DNA from 3 places in the Pseudomonas sp. 18173 genome. Region 1 is predicted to be linked to each of the others. Evidence: predicted binding sites of a transcription regulator. Region 1 holds the regulator's gene; each other region holds the start of a gene.
What was found. Region 1 encodes sigma-54, which starts transcription at its own class of promoters, with help from an activator protein. Its sites were predicted from a motif close to ANTGGCATNNANNTTGCTNT; they were not measured.

Region 1 (6,443 bases):
CCCGGGGTGCGGCGGGATACTGGGTCGAGAACGGCGAAATCCAGTTCGCGGTCCAGGAAGTGACCATCGCCGGCAACATGCGCGACATGTTCAAGCAGATCGTCGCGGTCGGTAATGATCTCGAACTTCGCAGCAACATCCGCACCGGTTCGGTGCTGATCGAGCGGATGACCGTAGCGGGCAGTTAATCTCCCGTGACAAAAAAGGCGCGCCACCCAATGGGTGGCGCGCCTTTTTTATGGTTCTTCACGGAGTCTGGAGAAACAAAGAAACAAGAACGCCGATTTGCTTGATGATGGTGATGGATACGGCGCCCCCTCACCACAAAGCCGCGGCGTTTACTCGCCTTCGTCGAAGTAATTGTTGATCAGGGCTACCAGCGCATCCATCGCTTCCTGTTCCTGCTCGCCTTCCGTGCTCAGATGGATTTTCGTGCCCTTGCCGGCAGCGAGCATCATCATGGCCATGATGCTTTTTCCATCGACGGTGGATTCCGGGGTGCGACCCACGCGGATCGTGCAATCCTTGAATTGGCCGGCAACACCAACGAATTTTGCCGACGCCCGGGCATGCAAACCCAGTTTATTGATGATTTCGATTTCCAGAGCAGGCATCGCGATGTGAATCCTTTAGCTGAGGTCGCGGTGGCGAACCTGGACGTTCTTCAGGGATTTTTGCAGCGTCTGCCCCAGACGCTCGGTCAGGTAGACGGAGCGGTGATGTCCGCCAGTGCAGCCAATGGCAATGGTGACGTAGGCGCGGTTGCTGGCGGCAAAACGAGGCAGCCACTTTAGCAGGTATGTGGAAATGTCCTGGAACATCTCTTCGACATCCGGCTGTGCCGCCAGATATTCGGCAACCGGTTGATCAAGCCCTGACTGCTCGCGCAATTCCGGTTTCCAGTAAGGGTTGGGCAGGCAACGCACATCGAACACCAGGTCGGCGTCCACCGGCATGCCGCGTTTGAACCCGAAGGATTCCACCAGGAACGCAGTGCCGGGTTCCGGCTGATTCAACAGGCGCAGCTTGATGGCATCGCGCAGTTGATACAGGTTCAGGTTGGTGGTGTTGATCTTGAGATCGGAGAGGTCGGCAATCGGCCCGAGCAGCACGCTCTCGACGTTGATGGCTTCGGCCAGCGAGCGATTGGCGTTGCTCAGGGGGTGGCGCCGGCGGGTTTCCGAGAAGCGCTTGAGCAGGGTTTCTTCGTCGGCGTCCAGGTACAGGACATCGCACTGGATATGGCGGTTGCGGACTTCTTCGAGCAGGTCGGGGAAGCGTGACAGGTGGCTGGGCAGGTTGCGGGCGTCAATGGAGACGGCGACCAGCGGCTGCAACAGTTCGGTATGAATCAGCGCTCGTTCGGCCAGTTCCGGCAGCAGGCCGGCAGGCAGATTGTCGATGCAGTAGTACCCGTTGTCCTCAAGGACGTTGAGGGCGGTACTTTTACCTGAGCCGGAACGGCCACTGACGATGATCAAGCGCATGATTACTGACCGTTTTGCTCGTCCAGGACAACCTGATACAGGGCTTCATTGCTTGGGGCGCTGCGCAGTTTGTCGCGCACGTCCTTGCGGTCGAGCATGCTGGCGATCTGGCGCAGCAGCTCAAGGTGCGCATCGGTGGCGGCTTCCGGGACCAGCAGCACGAACAGCAGGTCAACCGGCGCGCCGTCGATGGCGTCGAAATCGATCGGGGCGTCCAGGTGCATCAAGGCGCTGATGGGCGAAACACAGCCCCTGAGACGGCAGTGTGGAATAGCGATGCCGTTGCCAAAACCTGTGGAACCGAGTTTTTCACGGGCAATCAGCGCCTCGAAGACATCTTGCATCTCCAGAGCCGGCACTTCGCGGGCGATCAGATTGGCAATTTGTTCGAGGGCTTTCTTTTTACTGCCACCCGGCACGTTCACCAGGGAACGGCCGGGGGTCAGGATACTTTCAAGTCGGATCATGGGTTGGGAGTGTTAACGACCGGTTGCGCCCTGAAGGAGGCTCTGGGTCTTTTCCTTATGCTTTTTGAGTTGTTTATCCAGCTTGTCGGTGAGTGCATCGATCGCGGCGTACATATCGGTATGTTCCGCGTTTGCGACCACTTCATTCCCGGGAATATGCAGCGTGGCTTCGATTTTCTGCTTCAGTTTTTCGACGGTCATCGTGACCTGCACGTTAGTGATCTTGTCGAAATGACGCTCCAATCGTTCGAGTTTTTCGCCGATGTAGGAGCGAAGAGGTTCGGTCACTTCCAGTTGGTGTCCACTGATGTTGACTTGCATACAGCTTCTCCTTCGTTGCCAGTGCATAAAGCGGTAGACCAGATGATCTACCACTGGAACGCTGTGGCGTGGCCCTACATCAACCGCTTGCGTTCGCTCGAAGGCGCGATCCCGAGGGATTCGCGGTACTTGGCGACGGTGCGGCGGGCCACCTGAATGCCTTGTGCCTCCAGTAAACCAGCGATCTTGCTGTCACTCAACGGCTTTTTCTGATTTTCCGCGGCAACCAGTTTTTTGATAATCGCCCGGATCGCCGTGGACGAGCATTCGCCGCCTTCGGAGGTGCTTACGTGACTTGAGAAAAAGTATTTCAGTTCATAAATGCCCCGGGGGGTGTGCATGAACTTCTGGGTGGTCACCCGTGAAATCGTCGACTCATGCATGCCGACCGCTTCGGCGATGTCATGCAGGACCAGCGGCTTCATGGCTTCGTCGCCATATTCGAGGAACCCGCGCTGATGCTCGACGATCTGGGTGGCAACCTTCATCAGGGTCTCGTTACGGCTTTGCAGGCTCTTGATGAACCAGCGGGCCTCCTGCAACTGATTGCGCATGAAGGTGTTGTCGGCACTGGTGTCGGCGCGGCGCACGAACCCGGCGTACTGGGCGTTGACCCGCAGCCGTGGCACCGACTCCTGATTCAGCTCCACCAGCCAGCGCTCGTTGTCCTTGCGCACGATGACGTCAGGCACGACGTATTCGGCTTCGGTGGACTCGATCTGCGAGCCCGGACGCGGATTGAGGCTCTGGACCAGTTCGATGACCTGGCGCAGCTCGTCTTCCTTGAGCTTCATGCGGCGCATCAACTGGCTGTAGTCGCGACTGCCGAGCAAGTCGATGTAGTCGGTGACCAGGCGCTTGGCCTCGGCCAGCCAGGGGGTCTTGGCCGGCAGCTGGCGCAATTGCAGCAGCAGGCATTCGCCCAGGTTGCGGGCGCCGATGCCGGCGGGCTCGAATTGCTGGATGCGGTGCAGGACGGCTTCGATTTCGTCCAGTTCGATGTCCAGTTCCGGATCGAAGGCTTCGAGGATCTCCTCGAGGGTTTCGTCCAGATAGCCCTGATTGTTGATGCAGTCGATCAGGGTCACGGCGATCAGGCGATCGGTATCGGACATCGGAGCCAGGTTCAGTTGCCACAGCAAATGACTTTGCAGGCTTTCGCCGGCCGAGGTGCGGGTGGTGAAGTCCCACTCGTCGTCATCGTTGCTGGGCAGGCTGCTGGCGCTGGTCTGGTAAACGTCTTCCCATGCGGTGTCGACGGGGAGTTCGTTGGGAATGCGCTCGTTCCAGTCGCCCTCATCGAGGTTATCCACCGTCGGCGCGCTTTCCTGGTAGGAGGGTTCCTGGATGTCGGTGTTGGGCTTTTGTTCGGCGTTGTCGGCCAGGGGGTCGGAATTGTCGAAGTCGTCGCCTTCTTCCTGGCGTTCGAGCATCGGATTGGACTCCAGGGCCTCCTGGATTTCCTGTTGCAGGTCCAGGGTCGACAATTGGAGCAGGCGGATGGCCTGTTGCAGCTGCGGTGTCATCGTCAGCTGCTGGCCCATTCTCAAGACTAGCGATGGTTTCATGGCTGGGGCTTAACACCTTATTCGCCGGCGCACATGCGCCATCCACTACAGGGCGCCGGGGCGCCAAACATAAGCAAATTATATGCCCGAAACTGCAGCGTTTGCCTAGAGCGCTGTAACAATAAAAAAGTGTTGATTTTTTATCGGGACAAGCGCTCGGGCGACCTGCCAGATGCCGCTGCCTTTACAGGCGGAACTCATGGCCCAGATACACTTCCTTGACCAGGTTGTTGGCCAGGATGGTCTCTGCGTCACCTTCGGCGATCAGTTGGCCGTCGTTGACGATATAGGCGGTTTCACAGATATCCAGGGTTTCACGAACGTTGTGGTCCGTGATCAGCACGCCAATGCCCTTGGCCTTGAGGTGGTGAATGATCTGCTTGATGTCCCCGACCGAAATCGGGTCCACGCCGGCGAAGGGTTCGTCGAGGAGGATGAATTTCGGGTTGGTGGCCAGGGCCCGGGCGATTTCCACACGCCGGCGCTCGCCGCCGGACAGGCTCATGCCGAGGTTGTCGCGGATGTGGCTGATGTGGAATTCCTGCAGCAGGCTTTCCAGCTCCTTGCGACGGCCGGCCTTGTCGAGTTCCTTGCGGGTCTCGAGGATGGCCATGATGTTGTCGGCCACCGACAGTTTGCGGAAGATCGATGCTTCCTGCGGCAAGTAGCCGATGCCGGCCTTTGCGCGGCCGTGCATCGGCTGGTGGCTGACGTCCAGGTCGTCGATCAGGACGCGGCCCTGGTCGGCTTGCACCAGGCCGACGATCATGTAGAAGCAAGTGGTCTTGCCGGCACCGTTCGGGCCAAGCAGGCCGACGATCTGGCCGCTGTCGATGGACAGGCTGACATCACGCACGACCTGGCGGCTCTTGTAGCTCTTGGCCAGATGCTGAGCTTTCAGAGTTGCCATTACTGGGCCTTTTTCTCGTCGGTTTTCTTCTTCGGCTGGATCACCATGTCGATACGCGGACGTGGTGCGGTCACGGAGGCACCGGTCGCACGGCCGGCCGTAGCAACCTGTTTTACCGTGTCGTAGACGATTTTCTCGCCTTCGGTGGTGCTGCCGTCATCACTGATGACCTTGGCCTGGTCGATCAGCACGATGCGGTTTTGCTGGGCATGGTACTGAATGGTCTTGCCGTAGCCCTGGATCGGTTTCGGCGAGTCGACTTTCTGCTTCTGCTCGAAATACGCCAGGTTGCCCACCGAAGTCACGACATCGATGTCGCCAGCCGGAGTGCGGGTGAGCGTGACGGTATTGCCTTTAACAATCATCGAGCCCTGGGTGATGATCACATCGCCCTTGTACGTGGCAACGCCTTGCTTGTCGTCCAGCTGGGCGTCGTCCGCCTGGACGCGAATGGGTTGTTCACTATCGTTCGGCAGAGCCCAGGCGCTCACGCTTCCCAGTGCTGCGCCCAGACTGAGCAAAATCGGGAGGGTTTTAACGAGCCTCATACTGTCCTCTTACGTTCGATAGCAGGTGTATCCTGCTTTCTTTCAAATACGCTTTCATTCCCTTGCCAGTCGATACACCGCCAGCGCCGTCGATTCTAACGTCTTGCTCGGTCTGCGCATATTGCTGCTGCGGGAACACGGTCATGCGGGTGCTGGTGATCAGGGTTTTACGGTTTTTCTCGTCGAAGCGCGTGATGCGCACGTCATCGATCAGTTCTACCTGTGTGCCGTCAGGGTTGACCTCGCCCTGCAGGCTCTGGACGTGCCACGGGAATTCAGTGCCGCGGAACACGTTCAGGTCGGGGTTGGTCAGCAAAGTCACCTCGGTCGCCTTCAGGTGCTCGACCTTGTCGGACACCAGATCATATTGCAGCTTGCCGTCCGGCAGGTACTGCACGCTGTGGGCGTTGATGGCGTAATAGTCGATCATGCTTTCATCGATCGGCGTTACCGGCTTGTCGAGGAAGCGTTCCGGGCTGATGTTCCAGTAGCCAGCCGCAGCGAATATCGCCGCGACGCAACTGTACAGTAGGGTGTTGCGAAACTTTTTGCTCAGCATAATGGGCTCACAGGTACGCCGCATTGGCCGCATCGAGGCGGTCCTGGGCGCGCAGGATCAATTCGCAGAATTCGCGAGCGGCACCTTCGCCGCCACGGGCGAGGGTGATGCCGTGAGCGTGTTCACGCACGAAGCTGGCGGCATTGGCCACCGCCATGCCGAGGCCGACGCGGCGAATCACCGGCAGGTCCGGCAGGTCGTCGCCGAGGTAGGCCACTTGCTCATAGCTCAGGTCCAGCTGGGCCAGCAGCTCGTCGAGCACCACCAGTTTGTCTTCGCGTCCCTGATAAAGATGCGGGATGCCGAGGTTCTTCGCTCGCCGCTCGACCACCGGGGTCTTGCGACCACTGATGATGGCGGTTTGCACGCCGGCGGCCATCAGCATCTTGATGCCCTGGCCGTCGAGTGTGTTGAACGTCTTGAATTCGCTGCCGTCTTCGAGGAAGTACAGGCGTCCGTCGGTCAGCACGCCATCGACATCGAACACCGCCAGTTTGATCTGTTTGCCACGTTGCAACAGGTCCGCACTCATTACATTACTCCTGCGCGCAGCAAATCGTGCATGTTCAAGGCGCCGACCGGG
Region 2 (6,443 bases), on a different contig from region 1:
CCGGCCAAAAAAAAGCCCCTCTCTCGAGGGGCTTTTTATGCAGCGCAATCCAGCATCAAGTCATCTGAATGATGGTCTGCATGATGGTGCTCTGGGTGGAGATGGTCTTGGCGTTCGCCTGATAGTTGCTCTGCGCCTTGATCAGGTCGACCAGTTCGTTGGTCAGGTTGACGTTGGACTCTTCCAGGGAGTTGGAAACGATCGAACCCAGGGTGCCGGTTTCCGGTGCATCGTAGCCCGGGATGCCCGATGCGTAGGTTTCTTTCCAGCTGGTGCCGCCTACCGGCTGCAAGCCTTGCTCGTTGGTGAAGCTGGCCAGGGAAATCTGGCCGATCGGCTTGGTCTGGTTGTTGCTGAAGTTGGCCAGCAACACACCGCTGCCGTCGATGGTCAGGTTGGTGATCTGGCCGGTGGCGTAACCGTTCTGCGAAGGAATCGAACGCGCGGTATCGGCGTTGAACTGGGAGGTGTTGGCCATGGAAATGGTCATGCCGGCCGGGTCGGCGGAAGCACCGTTGGCTGTCCACACGCCATTGGTCACGCTGCCCGGCGTCCAGTTGGTGATCTTCAGGTCGCTGCTGATCACCGAGGTCGGTGGCGTGGTTGGCGGCGTCACCGGCGTGCTGACCGAGACCAGTTTACCGGAAGAGTCGAACTTCATGGTCGAAGGGATCGGTGCGATCACCTTGGGATCGGTGCCATCAGGATTGCGACCATCGATCAGGGTGTAGGTATCCCAGGTGTTCGGTCCGGTCTTGACCATGTATTGATCCATGGGGTGCTGGTTACCCTGCGTATCGAAAACCGGGGTACTGAACGACTTGGTGAAGGTCTCGGTCTTGGACGGATCGAACTTGTTGGCGGCCACTGTCTGGTCGATGACCGGCGACGTGGAGTCCAGGTTGATGGTCGACGAAACAAGGTTGGTGGATTTCGGCGCCAGGTTGGAGGTATCGATCCGCAGGTCGGTCAGCACGCCGTTGACGATCTTGCCGTTGGAGTCGACACCGTAACCTTGCAGGCGGGCAGTGCCGTCGCTGTTGGTGACGTAGCCGTCCTTGTCGGTCTTGAACGTACCGGCGCGGGTGTAGGTCAGCGAGCCGTTGTTGCTCAGGACAAAAAAGCCGTTGCCCTGGATACCCATGTCGAGCACGTTGCCGGTGTTGCTCACGTCACCCTGGCCGAACTGCTGGGAAACGTTGGCCAGGCGCACGCCGTTGCCGACGGTCTTGCTGCCGGTGCCCAGGCGGGTCGCCGAGTACACGTCTTCGAATTCTGCGCGGGACGATTTGAAACCGGTGGTCGCAACGTTGGCGATGTTGTTGCCGGTCACGTCCAGTTGTTTGTTGGCTGCATAGAGACCGCTAAGGCCGATATTGAAAGACATCATCCACTCCTTTGTGCCGTGTTAGTCGGCTCTACATACCAATGGTTTGTACTTTGGACAGGGCAACGCTGCCCAGCCCGGCGAGGTTGAGCATCAACTCACCGCCGGTCTGGCTGATGGTCACGCTGTTGACGGTTGCAGGCAGGTTGGTGATCAACGCGACGGACTTGCCATCGATCGTGGTCGTGGCGCCGAAGCTGTAGGTGCCCGCAGGTACCGTCTCACCCGCATCGTTCTTGCCGTCCCAGATGAAGCTGGCGTTGCCGGCCTTCTGCGAACCGAGGTCGATGGTGCGCACGGTCTTGCCACTGGAATCGGTGATCTTCAGGGTGGCAGACGCCACCGAAGACGGAACCACCACCGTGCCGCTGAGGCTCTTGGTGGTATCGACCACAGCCTTGTCGCCCGGCGCGATGACCGAGCGGCCGACCAGCGACGACGCCTGCAGTGCCTGGGACGAGTTGTAGTTGCTGGCCAGGCCGCTCACGGTGTCGTTGAGCGTGGTAATGCCTTCAAGGCTACTGAACTGCGCCAACTGGGCCACGAACGCGCCGTTGTCCTGGGGCTCCAGCGGGTTCTGGTTTTTCAGCTGGGTCACCAGCAACTGCAGGAACGCATCCTTGCCCAGGGCCTTGTTGCCCGTGGCGCTGCCGGCTGCCGACGCGAGGCCGTCAGTCGTGGTGTTGGTCTTGACCGAGGAGTTGGCCAGGATGTCGTTGAGGCTCAAACCACTGGTGGAATCGGTAACACTCATCTGAGTCGCCCCTTATCACTGACCGAGGGTCAGGACCTTCTGCATCATGGTTTTGGCGGTGTTCATCATTTCGGCGTTGGTCTGGAACGAACGGCTCGCGGAAATCATGTCGGCCATTTCTTCAACCACATTGACGTTCGGGTAGTAGACGTAACCCTTGGCATCGGCCGCCGGATGGTTCGGCTCGTAGCGTGCCTCGAGATTGCTCTGGTCTTCGACCACACCCAGCACCTGCACGCCCTGCCCGGCGGCATCCTGGCTCTGGAACAGCGAGTCGCTGCCACCGCTCTGGCCGCCCTGGAACATGGTGGCGAACACCGGGTGACGCGCGCGGTAGGTCTGGTCGATGCTCGACGAGACGGTCTCGGCGTTGGCGATGTTCGAAGCGACGGTGTTCAAACGCGTGGTCTGCGCACTCATGCCGCTACCGGCAATGTTGAAAACACTGGATAGAGACATGGCTTACTCTCCGCGCAAGGCTGATACCAGCCCTTTGAATTTGCTGTTGAGCAGGGTGAAGCTGGCCTGGAAGCCGATCGCGTTTTCCGCGTAGTTCGACTGTTCCAGTTGAGCATCCACGGTGTTCTGGTCGATCGACGGTTGCATCGGCGTGCGATACAGCAACGACTCGTCGCCATTGCCCAGGCCTTCAGCTTCGATATGACGGCTGTTGGTCATGTTCAAGGCAAAGGTGCCGCTCTTGGTTTTCTCGTTCTGCTCGGCGAGCACTTTCGAGAAGTCCAGGTCCCGAGCCTTGTAGTTCGGGGTATCGGCGTTGGCGATGTTGTTGGCCAGGACTTCGGCACGCTGGGCGCGGAAGCCCAGGGCTTGTTCATGGATACCGAGCGCTTTATCGAAGCTGATGCTCATGTCGGGAAACCTTCGGGTGACCTGATTTTTCGTAGGATCAACTTAGCAAGCCCCATGCCAATTCAAAAAAGCCCGAAAACCGGGGCTTTGCCGGCTACGGCAACGCGGCAATGCCAGAAAAGCGGCAACGGTTTTCCGCCGCCTGCCGCTTTTCTGCCGCTTCCACCAATCCAAAGAACACCGCCATCCCTGTAGGAGCGAGCTTGCTCGCGATGGAGGATCGATCAACACCCGCGTCCGCTGACACACCATCGCGAGCAAGCTCGCTCCTACAGGTGTATGCGGTGTTAGCGGGATATCGGCAGGCATAAAAAAACGGGAGCCTCTAAGGACTCCCGTTTTTTGACAACGCCAGCAAAAATCACTTCGCCTGGTAAATGATCCCCGGGCTGCACTGGACCATCTGGTAATGATCCGGCAATCCGTTCAGCGCTTCGGAAGCACCAAGGAACAGGTAACCGCCCGGCTTCAACGTACTGTGGATGCGCAACAGGATGTCCTTCTTCACCTCGGCGGAGAAGTAGATCAGCACGTTGCGGCAAAACACGATATCGAACTTGCCCAGGCTCGCGTAGCTGTCCAGCAGGTTGAAGGAACGGAACTCCACCCGGCTCTTGATCGGTGCCTTGATCGCCCAGCGCCCCGGCCCTTTCGGGTCGAAATAACGCTGCAGGCGCTCCGGTGACAGACCACGGCCGATGGCCAGGCTGTCGTACTCGCCAGTCTTGCAGTTGTTCAGCATGGTGCCGGACAGGTCGGTGGCAACAATCTGCACGCCCATCCTCAACTGGCCCATGTTGACCCGCTCGAACTCGTCGATGGACATCGACAGCGAATACGGTTCCTGGCCTGAGGAGCACGCCGCCGACCAGATGCGCAGGCGCTGGCCGGGACTGGCCTTGATCGCTTCGGGCAGTACCTTGTTCTTCAAGACTTCAAACGGGTAGGTGTCACGAAACCACAGGGTTTCGTTGGTGGTCATGGCGTCTACCACCTGCTCGCGCAAACCGCTGCGCGGCTGGGTCTGCATCCGCTGAACCAGCTCACCCAAAGACTTGATGCCTTGCTGTTCCATCAGTTTGTTGAGACGGCTGGAGACCAGGTACTGCTTGTTTTCACCGAGCAAAATGCCACAGGCTTTTTCCAGGAACACCCGGAACTGTTCGAAATCCAAATTACCCGTAGACAATGATGCCGCCTCTTAAATCGTGTTGACTGCCAGGGGCGCAGGCCCCTAGCTGATATCTGCTGCCTTGATCCGGTCGACTACCCGGGATGCCAGGTCATCAGGACGGAATTTGGCCAGGAAGTCATCGGCACCGACCTTCTTGACCATCGCCTGATTGAAAACCCCCGACAACGAAGTATGCAGGATGATATGAAGCTTTTGCATGCGCGGGTCGTTGCGGATTTCCGCCGTCAGTGTGTACCCGTCCATCTCCGGCATCTCGATGTCGGAGATCATCATCAGGAACTCTTCTTCCGGTTTCTTGCCTTCATCGACCAGTTTGCGCAGGTAATCCAGCGCTTGCCGACCGTCGTTCAGCGCCACCACTTCAACGCCGACCGTTTGCAGGCAGCGCGTGACCTGCTTGCGCGCCACCGACGAGTCGTCGACCGTCAGCACGCGCAACGAAAGCGCCTTGTGCTGGGTTTCGACATCCACCACGCCGACGGAAATCGCTTCCGGTGTCGGCGCCACTTCCGCCAGCACTTTCTCGACGTCGATGATTTCGACCAGCTGATTGTCGACCCGTGTCACCGCCGTCAGGTAGTGATCGCGCCCGGTGCCCTTGGGTGGTGGATGGATCTCCTCCCAGTTCATGTTGACGATGCGCTCCACCGAGCGCACCAGGAAACCCTGGGTCTTGGTGTTGTACTCCGTGATGATCACGAAGGGATTGTTCTTGTCCTTCAAAGCGCCGGAGCCGGTCGCCATCGCCAGATCAAGGATCGGAATGGTCGCCCCCCGGATGTTCGCCACACCGCACACGACAGGACTGGATTTGGGCATCAGCGTCAGCTGGGGGCATTGCAGCACCTCCCGAACCTTGAACACGTTGATCCCGTACAGCTGCTGGCCGTCGAGACGGAACAACAACAGCTCAAGGCGATTCTGCCCCACCAGTTGCGTGCGCTGGTTTACCGCATCCATTACACCAGCCATGCCCAGACTCCTACACCAACGCCAAGTGTTGTTGCGACGCGCCTTCCACACTAAACGGCACGGCGCTTGCTTTTTTAATCGTTATGAACACAGAACCGACATTTTTTCGACGCCTGACCATACCCTGCCGCAAATTGCTCGGCGTGCTGGCGGCTGTTTGCCTGTTCAACGCTGGCAGCCCTGCCCTTGCTGACGCGGTTACCTTGCCTGACATGCTTATCGGCGTCACTCAGGGCTTTCTTGAGTTCACCGTAGAAGACTATCTGGCTACCAGTCAAACGGAAGGTCGCTACGAGATCCAGGTCAACCCGCTCGACCCGCGCATGCACATGCCCATGTGCGACAAGGAATTGACAGCAACCCTTGAGAGCCCCAAGCCGCTGGGACGGGTCACGGTCAAGGTCCATTGCGAGGGTGCCGCCCCCTGGACCGTCTTCGTGCCCGCTCAAGTCCGCCTGTTTCGCGATGTCGTGACCACCGCCCGGCCACTGCGCCGCGCGGCCATTGTCGAGCCTGGGGATGTGGTCCTGCGCGAACGTGATATCAGCCTGATCAGCCAGGGCTACCTGACCTCCCTTGACCAGGCGATCGGGCAGCGACTGACCCGACCAACGGTCGCCGACCAGGTGATTACCCTGGTGCATATCGAACAGGCCGAAGTCATCCGCAAGGGTGATCAGGTGGTGATTACCGCCCGCAGCGGCACGCTCAGCGTGCGCATGCCGGGCGAAGCCCTGTCGAACGGCGGTCTGAGCGAACAGATCCGGGTGAAAAACCTCAACTCCCAGCGAGTCATCAAGGCACAGGTCATGGCGCCGGGGCAGGTGGAAGTGTCCATGTAAGGCTCTCGGTTCACCGGAATGTGGCGCTTGCCGCGGCTGTTCCCTAGACTGTGCTCCATGCAGGGCAAGCGCTGACGCGCGCGAGGTTCATTGATAAATGGACCTAAAGTTTTCCAGGGAATGGCCGAAACCATGGCAAGCGTCCAAATTCCCAGAGGTTTTTTTATCATGGTCATCGATTTCAGCCGTTTGAACAGCTCCTCGTCCCTTACGGGCAGTACACGTACCAGCGCCAGCAAGGAAAGCGCCGAAGCCGGCAAATCCGCGCCGCTGGAGTCCGCGGCCGAACAGGCCGGTACCGTCAAAAGCGGGGAATCGGTACATCTCAGCAATGAGGCTCAACAGTTGCAGAAGGTCACAGACAAGCTGCGCGATCAGCCTGCCGTCGACAAAGCCCGCGTGGCCGAATTGAAAGCAGCGATT
Region 3 (6,443 bases), on a different contig from region 1:
CCCCCGTTCGGCTGCGAAGCAGTCGCAAATCCATTCAGCGCGGTCTGTCTGACAAATCGCATCGTCTGATTATTGGGCCGCTTCGCGACCCAACGGGGGCAAGCCCCCTCGCCACAAGGTCCGCAGCGTCTGCTTAATGCGCTATCCTTCGCGCCCTCAACATTCCCCTCGCTACAGGATCCGCCCCATGAAAGCCGCACTCGTCGAACTCATCAGCAAAATCAGCTCCGGGTGCATGGGCGAAGACGAAATCCTCAAGGTTGCAGACGAGGCGGCACAGGCCTACGCCGATCCGCAGGCTTTTCTGACCGCCAATCCGGACATCAACTACGACGACAGCTTCCCGATCCCGCTGGGTGAGTGGGTAGTGGTCGGCAGCCTGCCGGAAACGGTACTGTTCCAGGCTGACACCTACATGGACCTGTTCGCTCAAATCGTCGCCTCGTTCGGCCCGGGTGTGGAGTTCAATCTCAAGGCCAAGCAACTGGCCAAGACCGAAGCCCTGACCGCGCTCAACCGTATCCAGGTGCAGATGAGCAGCCTGAACAAGGAAAACGGTGGCTACACGCTGATGAACTTCAGCCAGCTGCTCGATGACGAGTTACAGGTGGTGCTGGTCTACGGCAATGACGTGCCACGCGTGCTGGAGTTGTGCGCAGAAGTCGGCATCGCCGCCGCGCCATCCCTGGAAGCCCTGAAAGTGGCGATCCACATCTGATAGCCAAACACTGTCAATAAAACGGAGCCCTCGCGACGACCGTCTATCCTGAGAGGGCAAATCACTCTTCAGGAGCGTCACCATGGGTTCCACGTTCAACAGCCTGGTTGCCTTGATCATTTTTGTCCTGGACATCTGGGCCATCATCAACGTATTCAAAAGTAGCGCCGAGACCGGGATGAAAATCCTCTGGGTACTGTTGATCGCGCTGTTGCCGGTGCTGGGACTGATCATCTGGGCCATCGCCGGGCCGCGGGGCAATGTCAAATTCTGACGGATTTCCCACAGACAACTGCGACCCTGTGGGAGCGGGCTTGCTCGCGAAGAACGATTACGCGGTTCGACGACAAACCGAGTTGCCTACTTCGCGAGCAAGCCCGCTCCCACAGGATTGTGGCAAGTCGAACAAGTGAGGTTCGACCTGTCATGTTCGGCAACGTAGAATGCGCGCCTTTCCCGGTCAATCGAGATGATCGACTGGCCATCATGGGCGGGTAACCGTCCGTTGCCACCCGCATTCATCGGAGCACTTCCCATGAGCAACACCCCGACCAGCGACTACCTGGAAACCCTCTACGAAGGCTACGGCCAGCGTTTTCGCATGGAAAAACTGCTGCACGAAGTGCGCACCGAACACCAGCACCTGGTGATCTTCGAGAACCCGCGCATGGGCCGGGTGATGGCGCTGGACGGTGTGATCCAGACCACCGAAGCCGACGAGTTCATCTACCACGAAATGCTCACCCACGTGCCGATCCTCGCCCATGGCACTGCCAGGCGCGTGCTGATCATCGGCGGCGGCGACGGTGGCATGTTGCGTGAAGTGGCCAAGCACCGCAGTGTCGAGCACATTACCATGGTCGAGATCGACGGCACCGTGGTCGACATGTGCAAGGAGTTCCTGCCGAACCACTCCAAGGGAGCATTCGATGATCCACGCCTGAACCTGGTGATCGACGACGGCATGCGTTTCGTCGCCACCACCACCGAAAAGTTCGACGTGATCATTTCCGACTCCACCGACCCGATCGGACCCGGGGAAGTACTGTTCTCGGAAAACTTCTACCAAGCCTGCCACCGCTGCCTGAACGAAGGCGGCATTCTGGTGACCCAGAACGGCACGCCGTTCATGCAGATCGAAGAAGTGAAGACCACCGCCGGTCGCCTGCGCAGCCTGTTCCCGGACTGGCACTTCTACCAGGCCGCGGTGCCGACCTATATCGGTGGCTCGATGACTTTCGCCTGGGGAGCGACCAATACCGCTTATCGCAAATTGTCCCGCGAAACCCTGCAACAGCGCTTCACGGGCAGCGGCATCATCACTCGCTACTACAATCCTGAAATCCACATCGGTGCCTTTGCCTTGCCGCAATATGTGTTGCAGGCAGTGAACAAGCCAAGCAACGACTGATGGATTGAAACGAAGACCTGTAGGAGCGAGCCTGCTCGCGATGGAAGTGAACGATGACGCGGGATGTCTGATTTAACGCGGCGTTCTCAAGTTTTTCGCGAGCAGGCTCGCTCCTACAGAGATTTGCGATGGGTGCAGATCCACCGGAACAATTAGCCAGCTAACGAGGTCGAGATAGAGGTGAACCCATGCATGGGTTTTATCGAGGAGGCACCAATGCAAAAGTGGAAAGTCACTTTCGTGGATGATCATGGCGAAACCATCAACGAGGTCTTTGAGTGCCCCGAGCGCCCGGACTACGAGCGTGCCGCCAAGCTCATCAAGGCCCGGCTTCTTCCTGTTGCTGCCGCCCTGGACCTGAACGATCTGGAAGGGCGGACCGCCGATGCGGGCGTCAAGGAACTCAAGGCGCAGAACAGCATTCAAATCCTCAGCATCGCTCCAATCTGAACGACACCTGTCACATTCAAATCCAGACCTTGGCAGCGGCTCTATCTTGGGGCTACTCTGCAAGCGAGATCAGCGAATGGATCGCTAAGGTCTGGTCTTGTCAGCTCCATGCTTGTTTCCCGCCGGCACATTGGTTGCCGTCGCTCGCGCTGTTCGGTTGCGGGTGAGGGAGTACGGAAAGTCTATCCATCGTTTTGAGGAGGACGTTTCATGAGCACAGCCTATCAAGAAGACATCAGCAGCAGCGTGCTGCGCCGCATGAAAGAAGGCGGTTTTGACTTTTCACGGTTTCATCCCATCGAGTTCTACGCCATTTTCCCGGATGAGGAGCGGGCACGCAGGGCGGCAGGTCATTTCCACCGTGGTGAATCCCTGGATGCGCAAGTCAGTGTGCGCGACGACGGCGCCTGGGCGCTGGAACTGTGCAAAGTCATGTATGCCACCTACGACGACATCGGCGATTTCGAACAGGGTTTCGAGGCCGTGGTCGAGCCGTTGGGCGGCATCATCGAAGGCTGGGGTGTGAAACAGGAGGTACGAGGGCGACTCGCATAACCTTATGAGCAGTGACAACGGGCATTGACGGCTGACCTTCGGGTTGGCCGTTTTCATTTGTGGGCATTGAACACCGGCAAAAAAAAGCCGCCTGGGCAGGCGGCTAAAAGGGAAGTCCGGTGAGCTTTTCAGCGAATGCCCGGATTATCCCGCAGCCGTTGCCGGGCGGTGAAATCATCTCTGACTATGCTGGTGATAGGCGATCACAGCGCCTTGCAATGAAGCGGGGGGCGATCAGGTTGGGGCATTTACCGCACAGGATTGGTGCGGTGCGTGCGCATAGATTATCCAACTGATTGATATCAAAGCGTTTCTGCCGCTGGCACGGGCCTTGCGAAGGTCCGAGGGTCCGAGTGACAAGGAGTACGGCATGATTCGCACCTGTTTTGATGAAATGTACGATGCCGGCGGTCTGGTCCGCCCGCATTATCGGGAGTTTGCCCGTTGGCTGGCCGAGACACCTGACGAGCTTCTGGCGCAACGGCGACGCGAGGCCGATCTGTTGTTTCATCGTGCCGGGATAACCTTCACGCTCTACGGGGACGAGCAGGGCACTGAGCGCCTGATTCCCTTCGACACCATCCCGCGCAGCATTCCCGCCAGTGAATGGCGGGTCGTCGAGCGCGGCTGCATCCAGCGGGTCAAGGCGTTGAACATGTTCCTCGCCGACCTTTACCACGAGCAGCGCATCATCAAGGCCGGCATCATTCCGGCCGAACAGGTGCTGGCCAACGAGCAGTACCAGTTGGCGATGCAGGGCCTGGACCTGCACCGCGATATCTACTCGCACATCTCCGGGGTCGACCTGGTGCGTGACGGCGACGGCACCTACTACGTGCTCGAAGACAATCTGCGCACACCCAGCGGCGTCAGCTACATGCTTGAAGACCGCAAGATGATGATGCGTCTGTTCCCCGAACTGTTCGCGGCGCAACGCATCGCGCCCATCGACCACTACCCGAACCTGCTGCTCGACACCCTGAAAAGCTCAAGCCCCATCGACAACCCGAGCGTGGTGGTGCTGACACCCGGGCGCTTCAACAGCGCGTTCTTCGAACATGCGTTCCTGGCGCGGGAAATGGGCGTGGAGCTGGTGGAAGGCGCGGATCTGTTCGTGCGTGACGACAAGGTCTACATGCGCACCACCGACGGGCCGAAAGCGGTCGACGTGATTTATCGTCGCCTCGACGACGCCTTCCTCGATCCGCTGGCGTTCAACCCGGAATCGATGCTCGGCGTGCCGGGGCTGCTGTCGTCCTACCGCTCCGGCAACGTGGTGCTGGCCAATGCCATCGGCACGGGGGTGGCGGACGACAAGTCGGTGTACCCGTTCGTTACCGACATGATCCGTTTCTACCTCGACGAAGAGCCGATCCTGAAGAACGTGCCGACCTGGCAATGCCGTAACCCTTCTGAACTTTCCCACGTGCTGGCCAATCTTCCGGAGCTGGTGGTCAAGGAAACCCAGGGCTCCGGCGGGTACGGAATGCTGGTGGGGCCGGCGGCGACGGCGGCGGAAATCGAAGCCTTCCGCGCGCGGATCATCGCCAAGCCCCATGCGTATATCGCGCAACCGACGCTGTCGCTGTCGACCTGTCCGACCTTTGTCGAAAACGGCATTGCGCCACGCCATATCGACTTGCGGCCGTTTGTCCTGTCGGGTCGCGAAACCCGGGTCGTGCCCGGCGGCTTGACCCGTGTCGCCCTGCGCGAAGGCTCCCTGGTGGTCAACTCCTCCCAGGGTGGCGGAACCAAGGACACCTGGGTGGTCGAGGATTAAAGGAAGCCTGCCATGTTAAGTAGAACTGCCTCGGATTTGTATTGGATGTCGCGTTACCTGGAGCGGGCGGAAAACCTCGCACGGATGCTCGACATCAGCTATTCGCTGTCGCTGATGCCGCAAGACGGTCGGGGCGACGGTTTGCACGAACTGGCCATGCCGCTGTTGATCACCGGCACCCTGGACGATTACCTGGAGCGCCATGGCGAACTGCATGCCGAACGGCTGCTGCATTTCTTCGCCCTGGATGCGGCCAACCCGGCGAGCATCTACAGCTGTCTCGGTGCGGCACGGGCCAGTGCCCATGCGGTGCGTGGGCGCATCACCGCCGACATGTGGGAAAACATCAACGCCACCTGGCTGGAAATTCGCGGTATTGCCGAGCAGGGCCTCAGTCGCTACGGCATGAGCCGTTTTTGCGAGTGGATCAAGGAGCGTTCCCACCTGTTCCGGGGCGCGTCATACGGCACCATCATGCGTAACGATGCGTTTCGTTTCATTCGCCTGGGGACTTTTATCGAACGCGCCGACAACACCTTGCGCCTGCTCGATGCCCGTTACGAAATGGCCGGCGATCAGGCCGAGGCGGTCAGCGATGGCACCGCTCACGCGTATTACCAATGGAGCGCGTTGTTGCGGGCGTTGTCGTCGTTCGAGGCCTACACGGAAATCTATCGCGACGCCCCCGGCGCCCGGCATGTCGCCGAACTGCTGTTGCTGCGGGCCGATGTACCGCGATCCCTGCGCGCCTGCACCGAAGAAATCGACCAGATCCTCGCGCAATTGCCAGGGGCCAATGGTCGTCCCGCACAGCGTCTGGCGGCAGAAATGGACGCGCGCCTGCGCTACACCGGTATCCATGAAATTCTCGAGGAAGGCCTGCACGCCTGGCTGACCGAGTTCATCCCGCTGGTGCGCCAGTTGGGTAACGCGATACACAGTTCCTATCTGGAGGCCGCATGAGACTTTCCATTAGCCACGAGACCACCTATCACTACGAAGACAAGGTGCGGGCGAGCATCCAGTACCTGCGGCTGACGCCCCACGACAGCGAGCGCCAGCACGTGCTCAGCTGGCAACTCGACCTGCCGCGTCCGGTGCGGGCGCAACTCGATCCGTTCGGCAACATCCTGCATGTGCTGACCATGGACGAGCCGCACGAGGCGATCATCATCGGCGCCCGTGGCCAGGTCGATATCGACGAATTGCGTGAGGCCGAACACGAGAGCCAGTCGGCATTGCCGTTTCTGCGTTTCACCCGATTGACTGAAGCCGACGCCGCCCTGCGTGCGTTTGCCGAGAAGGCGTGCAAGCAGCGCCGCGATCGCACGGCGTTGATCGACCTGATGCATGGGCTCAACCAGCATATGACCTACACGCCGGGCTCCACGGAAGTGGATACCTGTGCGGCCCAGGCCTTTGCCGGGCGCTCCGGTGTGTGCCAGGACCATACCCATGCGTTCCTTGCCTGCGCGCGCAGCCTGGGCATTGCGGCGCGTTATGTGTCGGGTTATCTGTACAGCGAGAGC

Region 2: flgB (flagellar basal body rod protein FlgB) is a predicted target of sigma-54. The motif match lies at 3,054-3,073, and genes of this name have one in related genera.
Region 3: ACLD1X_RS16245 (circularly permuted type 2 ATP-grasp protein) is a predicted target of sigma-54. The motif match lies at 3,453-3,472, and genes of this name have one in related genera.

What each region holds. Positions count from the first base shown of each region.
Region 1 is NZ_JBKFTN010000009.1:29,308-35,750, reverse strand. Features, by position in the region: gene pmbA (metalloprotease PmbA) at 1-188, shown strand, start outside; gene ACLD1X_RS12360 (HPr family phosphocarrier protein) at 339-614, opposite strand; gene rapZ (RNase adapter RapZ) at 630-1,487, opposite strand; gene ptsN (PTS IIA-like nitrogen regulatory protein PtsN) at 1,490-1,954, opposite strand; gene hpf (ribosome hibernation-promoting factor, HPF/YfiA family) at 1,967-2,275, opposite strand; gene ACLD1X_RS12340 (RNA polymerase factor sigma-54) at 2,350-3,843, opposite strand; gene lptB (LPS export ABC transporter ATP-binding protein) at 4,028-4,753, opposite strand; gene lptA (lipopolysaccharide transport periplasmic protein LptA) at 4,753-5,301, opposite strand; gene lptC (LPS export ABC transporter periplasmic protein LptC) at 5,288-5,860, opposite strand; gene ACLD1X_RS12320 (KdsC family phosphatase) at 5,868-6,392, opposite strand; gene ACLD1X_RS12315 (KpsF/GutQ family sugar-phosphate isomerase) at 6,392-6,443, opposite strand, start outside.
Region 2 is NZ_JBKFTN010000006.1:258,346-264,788, forward strand. Features, by position in the region: gene flgE (flagellar hook protein FlgE) at 56-1,387, opposite strand; gene flgD (flagellar hook assembly protein FlgD) at 1,419-2,141, opposite strand; gene flgC (flagellar basal body rod protein FlgC) at 2,157-2,600, opposite strand; gene flgB (flagellar basal body rod protein FlgB) at 2,604-3,011, opposite strand; gene cheR (protein-glutamate O-methyltransferase CheR) at 3,373-4,200, opposite strand; gene ACLD1X_RS09725 (chemotaxis protein CheV) at 4,246-5,178, opposite strand; gene flgA (flagellar basal body P-ring formation chaperone FlgA) at 5,262-6,020, shown strand; gene flgM (flagellar biosynthesis anti-sigma factor FlgM) at 6,189-6,443, shown strand, end outside.
Region 3 is NZ_JBKFTN010000013.1:112,792-119,234, reverse strand. Features, by position in the region: gene ACLD1X_RS16270 (hypothetical protein) at 188-718, shown strand; gene ACLD1X_RS16265 (PLD nuclease N-terminal domain-containing protein) at 801-992, shown strand; gene speE (polyamine aminopropyltransferase) at 1,254-2,129, shown strand; gene ACLD1X_RS16255 (hypothetical protein) at 2,346-2,579, shown strand; gene ACLD1X_RS16250 (ribonuclease E inhibitor RraB) at 2,790-3,134, shown strand; gene ACLD1X_RS16245 (circularly permuted type 2 ATP-grasp protein) at 3,505-4,914, shown strand; gene ACLD1X_RS16240 (alpha-E domain-containing protein) at 4,927-5,877, shown strand; gene ACLD1X_RS16235 (transglutaminase family protein) at 5,874-6,443, shown strand, end outside.